DNA from 3 places in the Pseudomonas sp. PKS genome. Region 2 is predicted to be linked to each of the others. Evidence: riboswitches for the same ligand, from Rfam matches in the RefSeq annotation. Region 2 holds a riboswitch; each other region holds the start of a gene.
The links. Region 2 has a riboswitch for cobalamin ahead of ABOA88_RS00540 (CbtB domain-containing protein). Riboswitches for the same ligand answer to the same signal wherever they lie in the genome.

Region 1 (5,269 bases), 170 kb from region 2:
CTACGCGCCGCTGCAGTGGGTTGGCGGCGGTGTGGCGGGGTATGGCGTGTTGTATGTGCTGGCCCATGATGGGCTCTTTCATCGTCACTGGCCCCGCGCGCCCAAACCAGTGAACCGCTATCTCAAGCGTCTGTACCGGGCGCATCGACTGCACCATGCAATCGCTGGGCGCAAGGGGAGTGTGTCGTTCGGGTTCTTCTACGCGCCACCCTTACGTGTGCTCAAGCGTCAGGTTCAGGCCCGCCGACATCGCTAGGTTCAGGCCTTGCGGCGTAGCAGGACGATGAAGAACAGCCCGCCGATGGCGGCCGTCGCAATGCCGATGGGCAGGTCTTGAGGCGCGATGAGCGTGCGCGCACCGATATCCACCCAGACCACGAACAGCGCGCCGAGCAGGGCGCAGGCAGGCAGCAGCCGGCGGTGCTCGGCCCCGACCAGGCGCCGGGCGATATGGGGCAGCATCAGGCCGACGAAACCGATGGCGCCGGAGAGCGATACCAGCACGCCGGTCAGCAGGGCACAGCCAACGAACACCTGAGCGCGCACACGACGTGGCTCGAAGCCAAGGCTCACGGCGGTCTGCTCACCGCTCATCAACCCGTTCAATGCCCGGGCCAGGCTCATCAGCAGCACAAACCCAGCCAGCACGCAGATCGCCGGCAGCCAGAGCAGCGGCCACTGCGCCAAGCCCAGGCCACCGAGCATCCAAAACATCACCGAGCTGGCGGCATGGGGGTCGCCGGTGTACAGCAGCAGGTTGGCTAGCGCCATCACCACGAACGACACAGCCACTCCGGCCAGCAGCAGCCTGTCGCTGTCCAGCCGACCGCGCCGGCTGGCCACCGCCAGGACCAGCAACATACTGCCCAAGGCACCGACGAAGGCCGCCAGAGGCAGGCTGAAGGGGCCGGCAAAGGTGCCGAGGAACAGCACCACCAGCACCGCCCCCAGCACCGCACCGGAGCTGACACCCAGCAGGTGTGGATCGGCCAGCGGGTTGCGGGTGACGGCCTGCAGGGCACCACCAACCAGGGCCAGGCCAGCCCCTACCAAGGCCCCGAGTAGCACCCGCGGGGCGCGGATCTGCCAGACGATCTGCGCCTGCCCCCGGGTCCAGTCGCCCATATCGGTCATACCCAACTGATACAGCGTGATGCCCGTGACCTTCGCCAGCGGCACATGGGCCGCGCCAAAGCCCAGGGACAGCAGGCAGGAGAACAGCACACCGATCAGCAGCAGCGACATCAGCAGGCGATAGCCTCCTGGGCTACGAACCGGCATCAGTGCGCTGCCTCGGCGAACAGTTGCGGATGCAGGGCCGCCGCCAGTTGCTCGATGGCGCTTGCGTTATCCACCGACGGGGTGACTTGCAGGTACGACAGCACCACGAAGCGATGCTCGCGGATGGCCTTTACCTCGCTCAAGGCGGGGTGATTGAGCAGGAAATCGCGTTTTTGCGCCCAACTCGTCGGGCCGTAATCGACGATGACGATCACCTCCGGATCCCGCGCCACCACGCTCTCCCAATTGACTTGGGTCCAGCTGGCATTCACGTCATCCATCACGTTGTCGGCACCGGCGGCCTCTAGCAGTGCCTGGGGCATGCCGAGCCGGCCAGAGGTGGTGGGGCGGTCTTCGCCGCTGTCGTAGAGAAAGACGTGGGGTTTGTGCCGCACTTGGTCCAATTGCGCGTGAACCCGCGCAACGCGCTGCTTCAGGTGCTCGACAAGCACGTTGGCGCGCTGTTGAACGTCGAAGATGCGCCCCAGGTTGTCCAGGTCCTGGTACAGATCCTCCAAACTTGCCCGGCGCCGGGGCATGATCCAGGAGCAGGATTCGCTCAACTCATACACGGGGATACCCAGTGGTGCCAGGGTCTGTGGCGTCAGCGGGCCGCCCACGTTCATGCCGTAGCCCCAGCCGGCGAACAGAAAGTCGGCCTGGGCATCAAGGAGGTTCTCCGGCGACGGGTAGCGCGGTGCAAGCTCAGGAAGGCCGGCCAAGGCGTCACGCAGGGACGGGTCGAGGGTCTTCCAGCCGCTGATACCGCTATAGCCCACCATCCGCTCGCGTAGCCCCAGGGCCAGCAGCATCCCGGTGAGGTTGATGTCGTGACTCACAGCCCGGTGCGGCGCTTGGGTGAAGGTGATGTCGCGCTCGCAACTGCGCACGGTGACGGGGTAGCTGTCAGCCCAGGCTGTGAGGGGCAGGGCGGCGAGCAGGGCCAGATGAGTCAGGCGTCGCTTCATGCGGGGGTAATCCAAGTAATACGTGGGTGGGACGCCAAAGGGTGGCGATCGACCAGGGCGCGAACACCAAAGACCTGCTCCAGGCGGTGCTCGGTCAGCACTTGCTCCGGCGTGCCTTGCGCGACGATGCGCCCTGCATCGAGGACATACAGGCGATCACAGAAGGCTGCGGCCAGGTTCAGGTCGTGGAAGCTCGCCAACAGGCCTAGACCAGTGCCACGCAGGTGTTCGAGCAAGGCCAGTTGGTAACGCGGGTCGAGATGATTGGTCGGCTCGTCCAGGATCAACAAGCGCGGTTGCTGCACCAGTGCCCGAGCCAGCAATACACGTTGCTTTTCACCCCCGGATAGCGGCGCGAAGCCCTGGTTGGCTCGGGTATGCAGGCCCAGTCGCTGCAGGCAGGCATCGATCAATGCCTGGTCGTCATGGCTGTCGAACCAACCTTGGTGCGGGGTTCGGCCCATGGCGACCACGTCGCGCACACTCAGGCCGAAATCTTCGGGAAACTCCTGCAGCATCACCGCCACGCGCTGGGCGACCCAGCGTGGGGACTGTTGCCAGATGTCTTCGTTTTCCAGCAGTACGCGCCCGCCATCGGGCCGGGTAAAGCGATAGGCGCAGCGCAACAGGCTGGTCTTGCCGCTGCCGTTGGGGCCGATCAGGCCGACGAATTCGCCGGGCTGGACTTGCAGGTCGATATCGTCGAGCAGGCGTTGACCGCCGGGCGAGGGGGCCCAGTGCAAGCTTTCCAGACGTAGGGTAGGGGATGACATGCAGACCAACCGTACCGGGGTGAATGAAGCCCGACTGGGGACGGCGCGCAAGGGAATCGCGGGCAGTGGGCTGCCCAAGACCGGCCCGCGCCCGCCCACCGCGGGTGTTGCCAAAATCGGTGACAGGCCGGTCTCCGGGCTTGCGAGGGGCTTGAAGCATTCACCTTCCCATGCCGGCGGCACAGTGGCGTATCGAATGCATCGCTCGCTTACCGTTGCGGGGGCAGCGCCGGACTGATCGCGCAAGGCGACGCACCGACTTCCCGTTTAATCCCCGGCACGGCGGCAGGGGACACCTGAAACTGGGGCGCATCTGAGCATTAATGGGCGGGGCAGTCAACCGAACGGGGCGTTCCGGCATAACCGGCTTTCTCGCGTGACTGTTTGTTACGCGATGTTACTCATTGCCCCAGTCCAGGGCAGTCGTTGGAAGGTGTTTTGCCTGCAAGGGGCCTGTTTGAGAGGGCGATACAAGGGCACAGCGTTTGCATTAGCGAGGTTACGAATTCGAACTGGAATAGACCATGAGTTCTCCACTGCACTGCTGCACCGTTTCACCCGTAGCGGGCAACCTCGGCGTGTTGTCGGCTGCTGCCAGTGGGCTGGAGGGGTTCGTGACAGGTGTCGGGGGTGACATCGACTTGGTGCTGGGACGTGCCGGCGTCAATCCTGAAAGCCTGCGCCAACCCACGCTCAGCCTGCCGCTCACCAATTACTGCCGGGTGCTCGAGGAGGCAGCCCGCCAGTCGCACTGCGACAATTTCGGTTTGCATTACGGTCTGCAGTTTCAGCCCCAAGCCCTGGGGCTGCTGGGCTATGTCGGGTTGTTTTCCAATACGTTGGAGGAAGCCCTGCGCAATTTCGTGGCGGCGTTTCCTTATCATCAGCACGATACCTTGATACGGCTGGTCGACTGCGGCGAGTGCTATCGCTTCGATTATCAGGTGCGACACAGCGCCATTCTGGAGCGCCGCCAGGATGCCGAATTGACCATGGGCATGGCGCTGAACCTGATGCGCCACGTATTGGGCAAGGACTGGGCGCCCTTCGCGGTCAGCTTCGAGCATACGCGCCCACAAGACGGGCTGGCCCATCAGAGGGCGTTCGGCGCTCCTGTCTATTTCGATCGCAGTTGCAACTCGATGCTGGTACCCAAGACTGACCTCAAGGACCAGATGATGCCGGAGCGCGATGCCAACTTGCTGTTTCTGGTTCAAGACGTGCTCCAGCGCCTAGGCGCGCGCGATCAACGGCGCAATCTGCTGGAAGAAGCGGACGCTCAGGTACGCCTTGCCCTGAGCAGCGGAGAGCCATGCCTCGAGACGATCGCGCAGTCGCTGCAGCTCAGTGCGGCCGGGTTGCAGCGCCATCTGCGTGAGGCGGGAGTGAGCTTCAGCCAGCTGGTTGAGAAGGTGCGCCGTGAAGTGGCGGTGCATTACCTGCGACAGCCCAAGCGGCCAGTGTCCGACTTGGCGGGGTTGCTCGGGTACTCCGAAACCAGTGCTTTCTCCCGGGCGTTTCGCCGTTGGTTTGGCGTCAGCCCACGACAATGGCGTAGCGAAGACCACTGACGGCTTGTTCGCAGGCTTGTGCCTTAAGCCCAGTCACACCCATCCCCAAAATTGACTTTGCACGTAGAAACAGGCTTGTAGGGTCAATTCTTGGTCTAGACCAGAGGCTAACATCAAGGTCGCAAGCTCCGGATACCTCCCGGCCGGCGCCTTGATCGAGCAGTGCAGGGGTGTCAGGCCTACGTCGCGGTAATCAACAGAGGACAACAACATGTACAAGAGTCCTGAGAACGCCCACCATTACTGGAAATCCCTTCAACGCTGGCGCGTTCAGATATTCATCATCACGTGGCTGGCCTATGCCGCGTTCTATTTCACCCGCAAGGCATTTTCAGTAGCCAAGCTGGGCATCGCCGAAGACCCCACTTTCACGCTCGACAAAGCGGCTATGGCCAACCTCGACGCGCTGTACCTGGCTGCCTACGCCGTCGGCCAGTTCGCATGGGGTGTATTCGCCGACCGTTACGGTACCCGGGTGGTCGTGCTCGGCGGGCTCGTGGTGTCGGCCCTGGCCGCGCTGGCCATGGGCACCTTGGCAACCTTGCCGATCTTCGCCAGCTGCATGGTGATCCAGGGGCTGGCGCAATCCACCGGCTGGTCGGGGTTGTGCAAGAACATCGGCTGTTTCTTCGCCACCCGCGAGCGCGGGCGCGTGCTGGGCTATTGGAGCACTTGC
Region 2 (5,269 bases):
GACAAAAGGTGCACTCGAACGAACAGATCAACGCATCCTCGCTGTCGCCTGGCAGGTCGCGGTCGCAGCATTCGCAGTTGGGGCGTAGTTCGAGCATGGAGTGAGTTCCTCGTTCCTGTCAGAAAATGCCCGCTCAGCCGGCGGGACGATAGAGGTGGGCGTGCCCGGCCCGGTAAAGGGCTGACTCGGCGAAAGGTGCATCGCCCAGCACATGGCCCACCAGGATCAATGCGGTTCGCCGGAAATCCTTGGCCGCCGCGAGCACGACGATGTCCTGCAAGGTGCCGCGTACCCAGTCTTGGTCCGGCCAGGTGGCGCGATGAATGACGGCGACCGGGCAGTCTGGCCCATAGTATGGCAACAGTTCGGTGACGATACGCTCGAGGTGCTTCACGCCTAGGTGGATCGCCAAGGTGCTGCGGTGGCGGGCCAAGTCAGCCAACTGTTCGCCAGCCGGCATGGGCGAGCTGTCGCCATAGCGGGTGAGGATCACCGTCTGGGCGAGCTCCGGCAAGGTCAGTTCGCAGCCGAGCAGGGCGGCGCTGGCGGCGGTGGCAGTGACACCCGGAATGATCTGATAGTCGATGCCCAACTCGCGCAGGTGACGTATCTGCTCGCCGATGGCGCCATACAGACTGGGATCGCCACTGTGGACACGGGCCACATCCTGGCCGTTTTCGTGGGCGCGGCGCAGGGCTTCGATAATCTGCTCGAGGTTCAGTTCGGCGCTGTTGATCACCGTATCGGCGTTGTTTCCCTCCAGCACGGCTGGTGGGACGAGGGAGCCGGCATAGATGATCACCGGGCACTGGCGGATCAGGCGTTGCCCCTTGACCGTGATCAGCTCCGGATCGCCGGGCCCGGCACCGATGAAATAGACCGTCATGGGAAATCCTTGCAGATAGGCAGTAATTGGACGCGATTATCGGCCACGGGCCAGGGCAAGGGTAGCCTGGCCGAGCACCTGGCGTGTCACCAGCAAGCGCGAGGTGCCAAGTGCGCGTGCGGCCAGTGCCAGGGCCGCGCTTTCGGCGACGCCCCAGCAGCCGCTGTGTGCATAGGCAACAGGCGAGCGATGGCTGAGCTGCGGCTCGAAGGGCTGTAGGTCTGTGGCCGGGAATACCATCAGGGGGATGCCCAGCCGTTCGGCTAGGGCCTGCAACCCAGGCTCATCGAATTTGAGATCGATACTGGCGAGGCCGACCAAGTGGTCGGCGGACAGGCGGTGTGTGGCCAGGGTCGTGCGCAACAGCTGCTCCAGGGTTTCGACCGGGCAGCCCTTGCAGCAGCCGAAGCCGGCATAGAATACCGGCTCGGACGACACGTCGCGCATCAGGCCTGGTTGGCTCGGCGATAAAGCCAAGCGCTGAGCAGGCCAAGGGCGAGCCAGAACGCGGCGTTGGTCAGCCAGGAGGCGAGCTTGAACTGGGCCACCAGTGCTTCCGGTGCCAGGCTTTCATGCACCGGTGGTTGTGGTGCGCCGATCACGTGTGGCACCACCAGCAAGGCAACGCCTAGCACTTTGAGCAGCCAGTGCTGGGCAAATACCACTAGGGCCAGGCCCGTGGCCGTGGCGGCCGCAGTGCCGATCCACCAGCTCTGGCGTTGCCCCAGGTCGGCGGCCGCTGTGCCTGGCAGCTCCGGCGGCAACCCCAGTGTGGGTGCCAGGCAGAACACGGCAAAGCCCGCCAGCCCCCACAGTGCCCCGGTCATCACTCGGTTCGGCTCGCGCAGGCTGTACAGCGCGGCGAGGATCAGCGCGAAACCGACCGCCACCACGAGGTTGCCACCGGTGGTGGCGAGCAGACGCTGCCAGCCATCCTCCGGTGCCCAGGCCTCTGTGTCATGGGAATGCGCAGCGACGGGGCTGTCATGCTCATGATGCTCGGGGACGGCGCTCTCGAAGGTTTCTGCCTGAAGGATCAACGGGCTGACCCACAGACTTTGCAGCAAGGTCAGCAATAGGGCGGCGAGCAGCCCGCTGAAACCTGCTGTACGGGCGATGCGCTTGATCATGCAGGTGTACTCAATGGCAAGGGAAGGCGGCGCTGTGGCGGGTATCGTGGGCGGCATTGTGCACGGCCTCGATGTGCGAGAAACCGGCGAAATAGACCAGGCACAAGCCCAGCAGGCTGGCGCCGACGGCAACGACGACACGTTGGCTGAGGCTGACGGGAGTGGCGATGCTGTGTTTGGTGCTGGTAATCGACATGGGGCGTTCCTCTGCTTTTTATAGGCGGCGGACACGCGCGTCATCCCGGGCACGATTGACCCAGAAGAGGTGACAGCGCCCGCCCACCGCGGGGTGTTCTATTGACGCCAGGCCGGTCTCCGGGCTTGCGAGGAGGAGCAGGGCTCCTGGAAAGCATCACCTTCCCATGCCATACGACGCGGCACAGTGGTCAAGACGCTTCGCTCGCTTACCGTTGCGGGGGCAGCATCGGCTTGGTTACCGATTTCCCGTTTCACCCCTTGACGGGGCACCTGAACGCAAGGTGCAAGCAAAGCATGGGGGCGACGTGGCGTCAATCTGCAAGGTTGCGGTGCGCCGATCCTTCAGAGGCTAGGCGGTAAAAGATCGAGCTCGCTTGGAATCCTACCGAATAGTGCGCTTCGCGGGTGAACCCGCTCCCACAGGGGGCAGGGCGACTGTTCCAAGCGGCCTGCCTCCAAACTGACGCGCCGTGGTTGACCGCCTGCCGGCCACTGCGTAGCCTTGCCGATTCGAGGTTCTCCGGCGTTGGCCGGAGCTAAGACGGGAACGCGGTACAAGCCGCGGCTGCCCCCGCAACTGTAGGCACCCACCCGGATCGACACAGCCACTGCGCCCAGGCGCGGGAAGGCGTCGCTCCACCGGCACGGCCGGTAAGGTGCAAGCCAGGAGACCTGCCTCGAGACGATTTCGACTTTCAACCGGGCGGGGTGATCCGGTGGCGAACAGGCCCGGCCGGCAAGGCTCGCGGCACTCGTCCTGCATGCCCGCGCCATCCTGCCAAGGGCATCGCGACATGAAAACACTGGCCAAGCTCCCCGTCACCATCGTCACCGGCTTCCTCGGTTCGGGCAAGACCACCTTGCTGCGCCACATGCTGGACAACGCCCAGGGCCGCCGCATCGCGGTGATCGTCAACGAATTCGGTGAGCTGGGCATCGATGGCGAGATCCTCAAGCAGTGCAGCATTGGCTGTACCGAGGAAGAAGCCAGCGGCCGGGTCTACGAACTGGCCAACGGCTGCCTGTGCTGCACCGTGCAGGAAGAGTTCTTCCCGGTGATGCGCGAGTTGGTCGCCCGCCGCGGCGATCTGGACCACATCCTCATCGAAACCAGCGGCCTGGCCCTGCCCAAGCCGTTGGTGCAGGCCTTCCAGTGGCCGGAAATCCGCAATGCCTGCACCGTCGATGCGGTCATCACCGTGGTCGATAGCCCGGCCGTGGCCGCTGGTACCTTCGCCGCGTACCCGGATCAGGTGGACGCTCAACGCAAGCTCGATCCCAACCTTGACCACGAATCGCCCCTGCATGAACTGTTCGCCGACCAACTGGCCAGCGCCGACCTGGTGGTGCTGAACAAGGCTGATCTGATCGATGCCCAAGGCCTGGCCAAGGTGCGCGCCGAAGTCACCGAAGAGCTGCCGCCGGCGGTCAAGGTGATCGAGGCCAGCAGCGGCCGTCTGCCACTGGAAGTGCTGCTGGGCGTGGGCGCCGAGGCTGAGGCGCACATCGATGGTCGCCGTACCCACCATGACGCGCACCACGACGGCGATGATCATGACGATCATGACCACGATGCCTTCGACTCCATTTCCATCGACCTGCCAGAGGCGGACGAAAGCCTGCTGCTTGATGCCCTGACCCAACTGGTGGTCGAATTCGGCATCCTGCGCGCCAAGGGCTTCGCTGCCATCCCCGGCAAGCCGATGCGCCTGCTGATTCAGGGGGTGGGCACCCGTTTCGACAAGCACTTCGACCGCGCCTGGCGCGCCGACGAGCCGCGCATCACCCGCCTGGTACTGATCGGCCAGGCACTGGACGCCGCCGCGCTCGAAGCGCGCCTGCGCCAGGCCCTGGACGCCTGACCCATGCACCTGCTGCGGACCCAGCCCGGCGGCTTCGTGCCGGACGACAGCATTGCCGACCTCGGCCAGACCCCGGCCGAACTGGTGATCCTCTGCAGCGGTGATTCGCACCTGGCGCTGCTCGCCGAAACCGCCGAGCAGTTGCCGGAGGATTTCCCCAGCCTGCGACTGGCCAACCCCATGCAGGTGCAGAACCACGCTTCGGTCGATCTGTACATCGATCAGGTGTTGCGCCATGCCAAGGTGATCCTGTTGTCCTTGCATGGGGGTGTCGGGTACTGGCGCTATGGTGTCGAGCAACTGGTCGAACTGAGCGCCCGGGGCGTGCAGTTGATCCTGGTGCCCGGCGACGACCGCCCGGACCCGGAATTGACCCAGTTGGGCACCGTGACCGGTGACCAGGCCGAGCGCCTCTGGCATTACCTGCGCCAGGGGGGCAAGGCCAATGCCGCGAACCTTTTCAATTGCCTGGCCAGCCTGTGGCTCGGGCGCGAGTACGCCTGGGAAGAGCCACAGCCCTTGCCGCGTACTACGGTGTACCACCCCGCCAAGCCCAGCGCCGTGTTGCAGGACTGGTACCGCGAATGGCAGCCCGACTGGCCTGTGGCCCCCATCTTGTTCTATCGCTCGCACTTGCAAGCGGCCAACACGGCGTTTATCGATACCTTCTGCCAGCGCTTGCAGGCGGCGGGGCTCAATCCGCTGCCTATCGCTGTGGCCAGCCTAAAGGAGGCGGCCTGCCTGGCTCAGGTCGAGACCTGGCTGGATGAAGTCGAGGCTGAGGTGGTGGTCAACACCACCGGTTTTGCCTTGTCCAGTCCGGAGCAACCTAACCTGCGCCCGCTGCGCCGAGACATCCCGGTGTTGCAGGCAATCTGCGCCCAAGACAACCAGCCGGCCTGGGAATCCAACGAGCAGGGCCTGGGCGCGCGGGATCTTGCCATGCACATTGTCTTGCCGGAGTTGGACGGGCGCATCATCACGCGCCCCGTGAGCTTCAAGGACCTGGCCTGGCGCAGCGAGCGCAGCCAGTCCGACGTGGTCTGCTATCGCGCCCACCCCGAACGCATGGATTTTGTCGCCGAGCTGGCGCGTCGCTGGGTGGAGCTGGCGCGTCTGCCCAACGCCCAGAAACGCGTGGCGTTGGTGCTGGCCAACTACCCGACCCGCGACGGGCGCATCGGCAACGGCGT
Region 3 (5,269 bases), on a different contig from region 2:
GCTCGATGGCCTCGGCGTCGGCCACAGGCCCCTCCCCCAGACGCGCACGCTCGTGCAACTCGCCGTGGTACACCGCAGGGCCGCCCAGCTCGACGCCCAGGGCACCTGCGCCCGCAGCCATCACCGGGCCGGCATTCGGGCTGTCCCACAACGGCGCCTGGTTGCGCCAGCAGGCCAGGGCCAGGCGGGTCTTGCCTAGCAGCGCGTAGGTCAGTGCCACCAGCCGGGCTGGAATGTAGTTCAGGGCATCGTCGATACGCGCCGCAGCCCAGCCGAAGCGTTCGAAGCGTTCGTTGCGATAGCCCCACATGGCATCGAGGGTATTGCTCAGGCGATACAGCACCACCCCGGGCGCACCGGCCACGACAAACCAGAACAACGCCGCAAAGACCGCGTCACTGCCGTTCTCCAGCACCGATTCGGTGGCGGCGCGGGCCACGGCGGGCTCGTCCAGCTCACGGGTTTCACGGCTCACCAGATACCCCACCCGTCGCCGCGCCTCGTCCAGGTCCCCCCGGCGCAGGGCCTCAGCCACAGGCTGAACATGCTCGCCCAGGCTGCGTAGCCCTACGGCGCAATACAGCGCCAGCACATCCACCAGCCAGCCGATAAAGGGCAACCAAGAGAGCACCAGCGCCAGCAGAGTCAAGGGCACCACGGCAAGCAGCCAGGCACTGACGCCATGGCTGCGCCAACCCCGACCGCCCGCGTTCAGACGCTGCTCCAGACGCGCAGCAAAGCTGCCGAACCCCACCAGCGGATGGCGCCGTTTCGGCTCACCCAGCAAGGCATCCAGGGCCACCCCGGCCACAGTCAGCAAAGCCACGCTCATTGCCGCTCTCCCCAATGGTTCTCATAGAGCATGTCACTCAGCGGCCGCTCCTGGACCCACTGCTCCAACACCAACATCGGCGCCGGGTAGAACTCGACCACCGGCCCCAGACACAGCACGGCCACCGGCTTGGCGCCCGCCGGCATGCCCAGCAACTCGCCCAGCGCCTGCGGGTCGAACAACGACACCCAGCCCATGCCCAGGCCCTCGGCACGGGCTGCCAGCCAGAGGTTCTGAATGGCACAGGCCAGCGATGCCAGGTCCATCTCCGGCAAGGTCCTGCGGCCGAAGATGTGCGCTTCGCGGTGGTCCATCAGTGCCGCCACCAATACCTCCGCACAATCCTGGATACCTTCGACCTTGAGCTTCATGAATTCATCGGAGCGCTCGCCCAGGGCCTGGGCAGTGCATGCCCGCTCCTGTTCGACCAGCGCCTGGATCTGGCCACGCAAGGCGCGATCACTGATGCGGATAAAGCGCCAGGGCTGCATCAACCCGACACTGGGCGCCTGATGGGCTGCGGCCAGCAGGCGGGCGAGCAGCTCGGGCGCGACCTCGCCGCCTGCAAAATGGCGCATGTCACGGCGCTCACCGATGGCGCGGTAGACCGCGGCGCGCTCGGCAGCGGAAAAGGCATGTTCGCTCATGGTCGCAGCAGCGCCGCCGTCGCGTCGGGGTTGGAGGGGAAATAGAAGTGTACGTAGGACGCCGTCAGGCGCCCGATCCGATAGACCGCCTCGTTGCCGCGCCCACCGTTGGGGCTCTGGCCTCGGGCGATCGGCTCGAGCGCCGTCTCGGTCAAGGAGTGATGATAGGTGTGGCCGCGCAAGGTGCCCTCCGGCAATTCCACCGCTTGCAGGGCAAGGGCAGCCAGGCGCTTTTGCATCACCGCTTCACCCGGCAGCAGACCCAGCAGCTCGGCGCGCTCGCCAGCCACATCGGTCAGGGCGTCGAGCAAATAGAGCATGCCGCCGCATTCGGCCAGCAACGGCTTGCCCTGGGCGTGATGGGCACGGATCGCCTCGCGCATCGGCGCGTTGCTGGCCAAGGCGTGGTGGTGCAGTTCGGGATAGCCGCCAGGCAGGTAAAGGCTGTCCACGGACGGCAACGCCTGATCGTGTACAGGAGAGAAAAACACCAACTCCGCACCCAGCGCACGCAACAAATCGAGGTTAGCGCCATAGGTAAAGGCAAAAGCTTCATCCCGGGCCACGCCAATGCGCACACCCGCCAGGGACGTTAGCGCCTGTGCAGGTGCGGGTGCTGCGAATGCCACCGGGGGCGGCAAAGCAGCATCACAGCTTTCGCCCAGGGCCTGGGCGGCGGCGTCCAGGCGCAGGTCCAGATCGTTGAGTTCACTGGCCTGGACCAACCCCAGGTGACGGCTGGGCAGCTCGATGCCGCGCTCGCGGGACAGCCCGCCATACCAGCGCAAGCCTTCAGTGAGGCTGCCTTCGAGCAACTGCGCATGACGCAGACTGCCGACCCGGTTGGCCAGCACGCCGGCAAAAGGCAGATCGCGCTGGTAGTGCGCCAGGCCCAGGGCCAGGGCGCCGAAGGTCTGCGCCATGGCTGTGCCGTCGATCACCGCCAGCACCGGCACGCCGAAGTGGCGCGCCAGGTCCGCACTCGATGGCGTGCCATCGAACAACCCCATGACCCCTTCTATCAGGATCAGGTCGGCATCGCCTGCCGCCTTCCAGAGCAGACGCCGACTCTCATCAGCCCCGATCATCCACAGGTCGAGTTGGTACACCGGCGCGCCGCTGGCGCGCTCGAGGATCATCGGGTCGAGAAAATCAGGCCCGCACTTGAACACCCGGACGTTGCGGCCAAGGTTGCGGTGCAGGCGCGCCAGGGCAGCGGTGACCGTGGTCTTGCCCTGGCCAGAAGCGGGTGCCGCGATCAGCACCGCCGGACACTGCCGGGTCTGGCTCATAGCTCCACGCCCTTTTGGGCACGGATGCCGGCCTGGAAGGCGTGCTTGATCACGCCCATCTCGGTGACGGTATCGGCCAGCTCGATCATTTCAGGCTTGGCGGCGCGGCCGGTAACGATCACGTGCTGCATCGGCGGGCGGGCCTGCAGATCCGACAGCACTTGGTCGAGGTCCAGGTAGCCGTGCTTGAGGGCGATGTTCAGCTCGTCCAGCACCACGAACTGCACCGACGGGTCCTGCAACAGCTGGCGCGACACCGCCCAAGCGGCTTCGGCGGCAGCGATGTCACGCTGGCGGTCCTGGGTCTCCCAGGTGAAGCCCTCACCCATGACGTGGTAGCGCACCTGCTCGGGGAAACGGCGGAAGAACAGCTCTTCGCCCGTGCTGTCGCGGCCCTTGATGAACTGCACCACGCCGCACTGCATGCCATGCCCCATGGCGCGGGCAAGCATGCCGAAGGCCGAGCTGCTCTTGCCCTTGCCGTTGCCGGTGAGCACCAGCAGCAGGCCACATTCATTGGGGGCATTGGCGATGCGCTCGTCGATGATCGCCTTCTTGCGCTGCATGCGCGCCAGGTGGCGTTCGTCGCGTTCGGTGGATTCGCTCATCAGGATTCTCCGCAGGCTGTCGGCGCGCATGGACGGCGACGACAGATCGATAGACAGGCAGACGGAGAGCGCGCAGGGGCCGCGGCAGAAGGCCACGGTGCACCGCGCATCACCCTCCGTGATGCCGTTGGCAGTGACAGGCCGGTCTCCGGGCTCGTGAGCAGGGCCTTGGCCCATGGATCGCGCGCCTTCCCGGATACCTGTATCCAGTGGCCCTGCACGACCTTTGACTCACCTACCGTTGCGGGGGCAGCGCCGGATTCGCGCCTTGCTGGCGCCCACCGGCTTCCCAGTTTCACCCTGCCCAGCCGAAGGCTGGCAGAGCACCTGAAACACGCCGCGAAGGTTAGAGGGTTGGGGCGGGAGCGTCAATGAAGCGCGCCTGACGCCATGCTCGACTTCATGGCTTGTGCCGGACGCGCAGCAGTGATATCACATAGCCATCAGTGTGCAGCAATGCGATCAAACAATAAGGAGAGCGCAGCATGCGAGGCCTGATCATCAACAACCAGCACCTGGAGTTCCTGCGACCAGCCTTGGAAGGCTGGATCGAGTGCATAGACCGCTTCAACCAGGTCCATGGCGACAGCGAGGCGCCCTACTGGCACGGCGCGGCCACCAACAGCGGGCTGCTTGCAGCCGCCGCCTGGCAGGCCGAACAGGTCGCCCTGGCGCACTACCCCAGCAAGAAACAACGCGACGAAGGTGAACGCGAAGGGCGTTGCGACCTGTCGATCAGCACCGCCGAGCAATCCGTTCATTTGCATGTCAGCCAACGCTGGCCGCGAATCGCACGCCTGGACCTGGCCGCCGCCCTGCAGGAAACCGCCACCCTTGCCCGCCCGATCGCCTACCCCAGTCAGCTCAAGGCCGGCGCATTGTTCGTCAGCCCCTGGAAGGCTGGCCAACACGCCAGCCCCGAGGAGCTGCAAGACCTGGTCGACGACCTGCAAAAACACACGGCCTGCGCCATCGCCTGGCATTTCCCCTACGCCTACCGTTCGCTGCACAACGAACTGGGGCAGTATTTCCCTGGGGTGGCATTGTTGCTCAAGCAGGCGTAGGCAAGCCGATGAGCCCACGCGGAAGCCATCCGGCAGTCGCTAGGCGCAGTCGCCCGGAGTGAACCTACCCCGACGCATCCGACTCTCAATTCTCACAAGCCAATGAGGATTGCGAGCATGGACAGGATGCGTATCGCGATAGCGCTGGCCCTGAGTGCCAGCCTTGGCGCCTGCGGCGAGTCCGCGCGCCTGGAGGTCAGCGACGGCTTCGGCCCCTTGCCCCGCCTGCCCGAGCCCAACAAGACCCTGATCCCGACCGTCAACATCGCCCCGGCGATCGGCTGGCCGGACGGCGCCACACCGACGCCCGCCGCGGGCACCCAAGTGGTGGCCTTCGCCAGGGACCTCGATCACCCACGCTGGCTCTATGTGCTGCCCAATGGCGATGTGCTGGTGGCCGAAACCAATGCCCCGCCCAAGCCCGAGGATGGCAAGGGCCTGCGCGGCTGGGTAATGGGCAAGGTCATGGAGCGTGCCGGCGCCCGGGTCCCCAGCGCCAATCGCATCACCCTGCTGCGCGATGCCGACCAAGATGGCGTCGCCGAGGTGCGCAGTACGTTCATCGAAGGGCTCAACTCCCCCTTCGGCATGACCCTCGTGGGCAAGGACCTCTATGTGGCCGACACCGACCGACTGTTGCGCTTTCACTACGAGGATGGCGCGATGCAGATCCGCGCCGAAGGTCGCCCGGTCACTGACCTGCCCGGCGGCCCGTTGAATCACCACTGGACCAAGAATGTCATCGCCAGCCCCGATGGCAAGAAGCTGTACGTCACCGTAGGTTCAAACAGCAATGTCGGCGAAAACGGCCTGGAAAAGGAACAAG

Region 1: another riboswitch for cobalamin. It lies ahead of ABOA88_RS01370 (ABC transporter ATP-binding protein); the one in region 2 lies ahead of ABOA88_RS00540 (CbtB domain-containing protein).
Region 3: another riboswitch for cobalamin. It lies ahead of cobO (cob(I)yrinic acid a,c-diamide adenosyltransferase); the one in region 2 lies ahead of ABOA88_RS00540 (CbtB domain-containing protein).

What each region holds. Positions count from the first base shown of each region.
Region 1 is NZ_JBEGDO010000001.1:277,494-282,762, forward strand. Features, by position in the region: gene ABOA88_RS01355 (sterol desaturase family protein) at 1-256, shown strand, start outside; gene ABOA88_RS01360 (FecCD family ABC transporter permease) at 259-1,281, opposite strand; gene ABOA88_RS01365 (ABC transporter substrate-binding protein) at 1,281-2,249, opposite strand; gene ABOA88_RS01370 (ABC transporter ATP-binding protein) at 2,246-3,022, opposite strand; cobalamin riboswitch at 3,131-3,337, opposite strand; gene qhpR (AraC-like transcriptional regulator QhpR) at 3,547-4,593, shown strand; gene ABOA88_RS01380 (MFS transporter) at 4,805-5,269, shown strand, end outside.
Region 2 is NZ_JBEGDO010000001.1:108,855-114,123, forward strand. Features, by position in the region: gene ABOA88_RS00520 (DUF1272 domain-containing protein) at 1-97, opposite strand, end outside; gene cobM (precorrin-4 C(11)-methyltransferase) at 134-886, opposite strand; gene ABOA88_RS00530 (cobalamin biosynthesis protein) at 923-1,333, opposite strand; gene ABOA88_RS00535 (CbtA family protein) at 1,333-2,016, opposite strand; gene ABOA88_RS00540 (CbtB domain-containing protein) at 2,027-2,212, opposite strand; cobalamin riboswitch at 2,306-2,503, opposite strand; cobalamin riboswitch at 2,711-2,908, shown strand; gene cobW (cobalamin biosynthesis protein CobW) at 3,009-4,076, shown strand; gene cobN (cobaltochelatase subunit CobN) at 4,080-5,269, shown strand, end outside.
Region 3 is NZ_JBEGDO010000023.1:24,663-29,931, forward strand. Features, by position in the region: gene cbiB (adenosylcobinamide-phosphate synthase CbiB) at 1-832, opposite strand, end outside; gene bluB (5,6-dimethylbenzimidazole synthase) at 829-1,479, opposite strand; gene ABOA88_RS19720 (cobyrinate a,c-diamide synthase) at 1,476-2,771, opposite strand; gene cobO (cob(I)yrinic acid a,c-diamide adenosyltransferase) at 2,768-3,379, opposite strand; cobalamin riboswitch at 3,502-3,725, opposite strand; gene ABOA88_RS19730 (hypothetical protein) at 3,865-4,443, shown strand; gene ABOA88_RS19735 (PQQ-dependent sugar dehydrogenase) at 4,561-5,269, shown strand, end outside.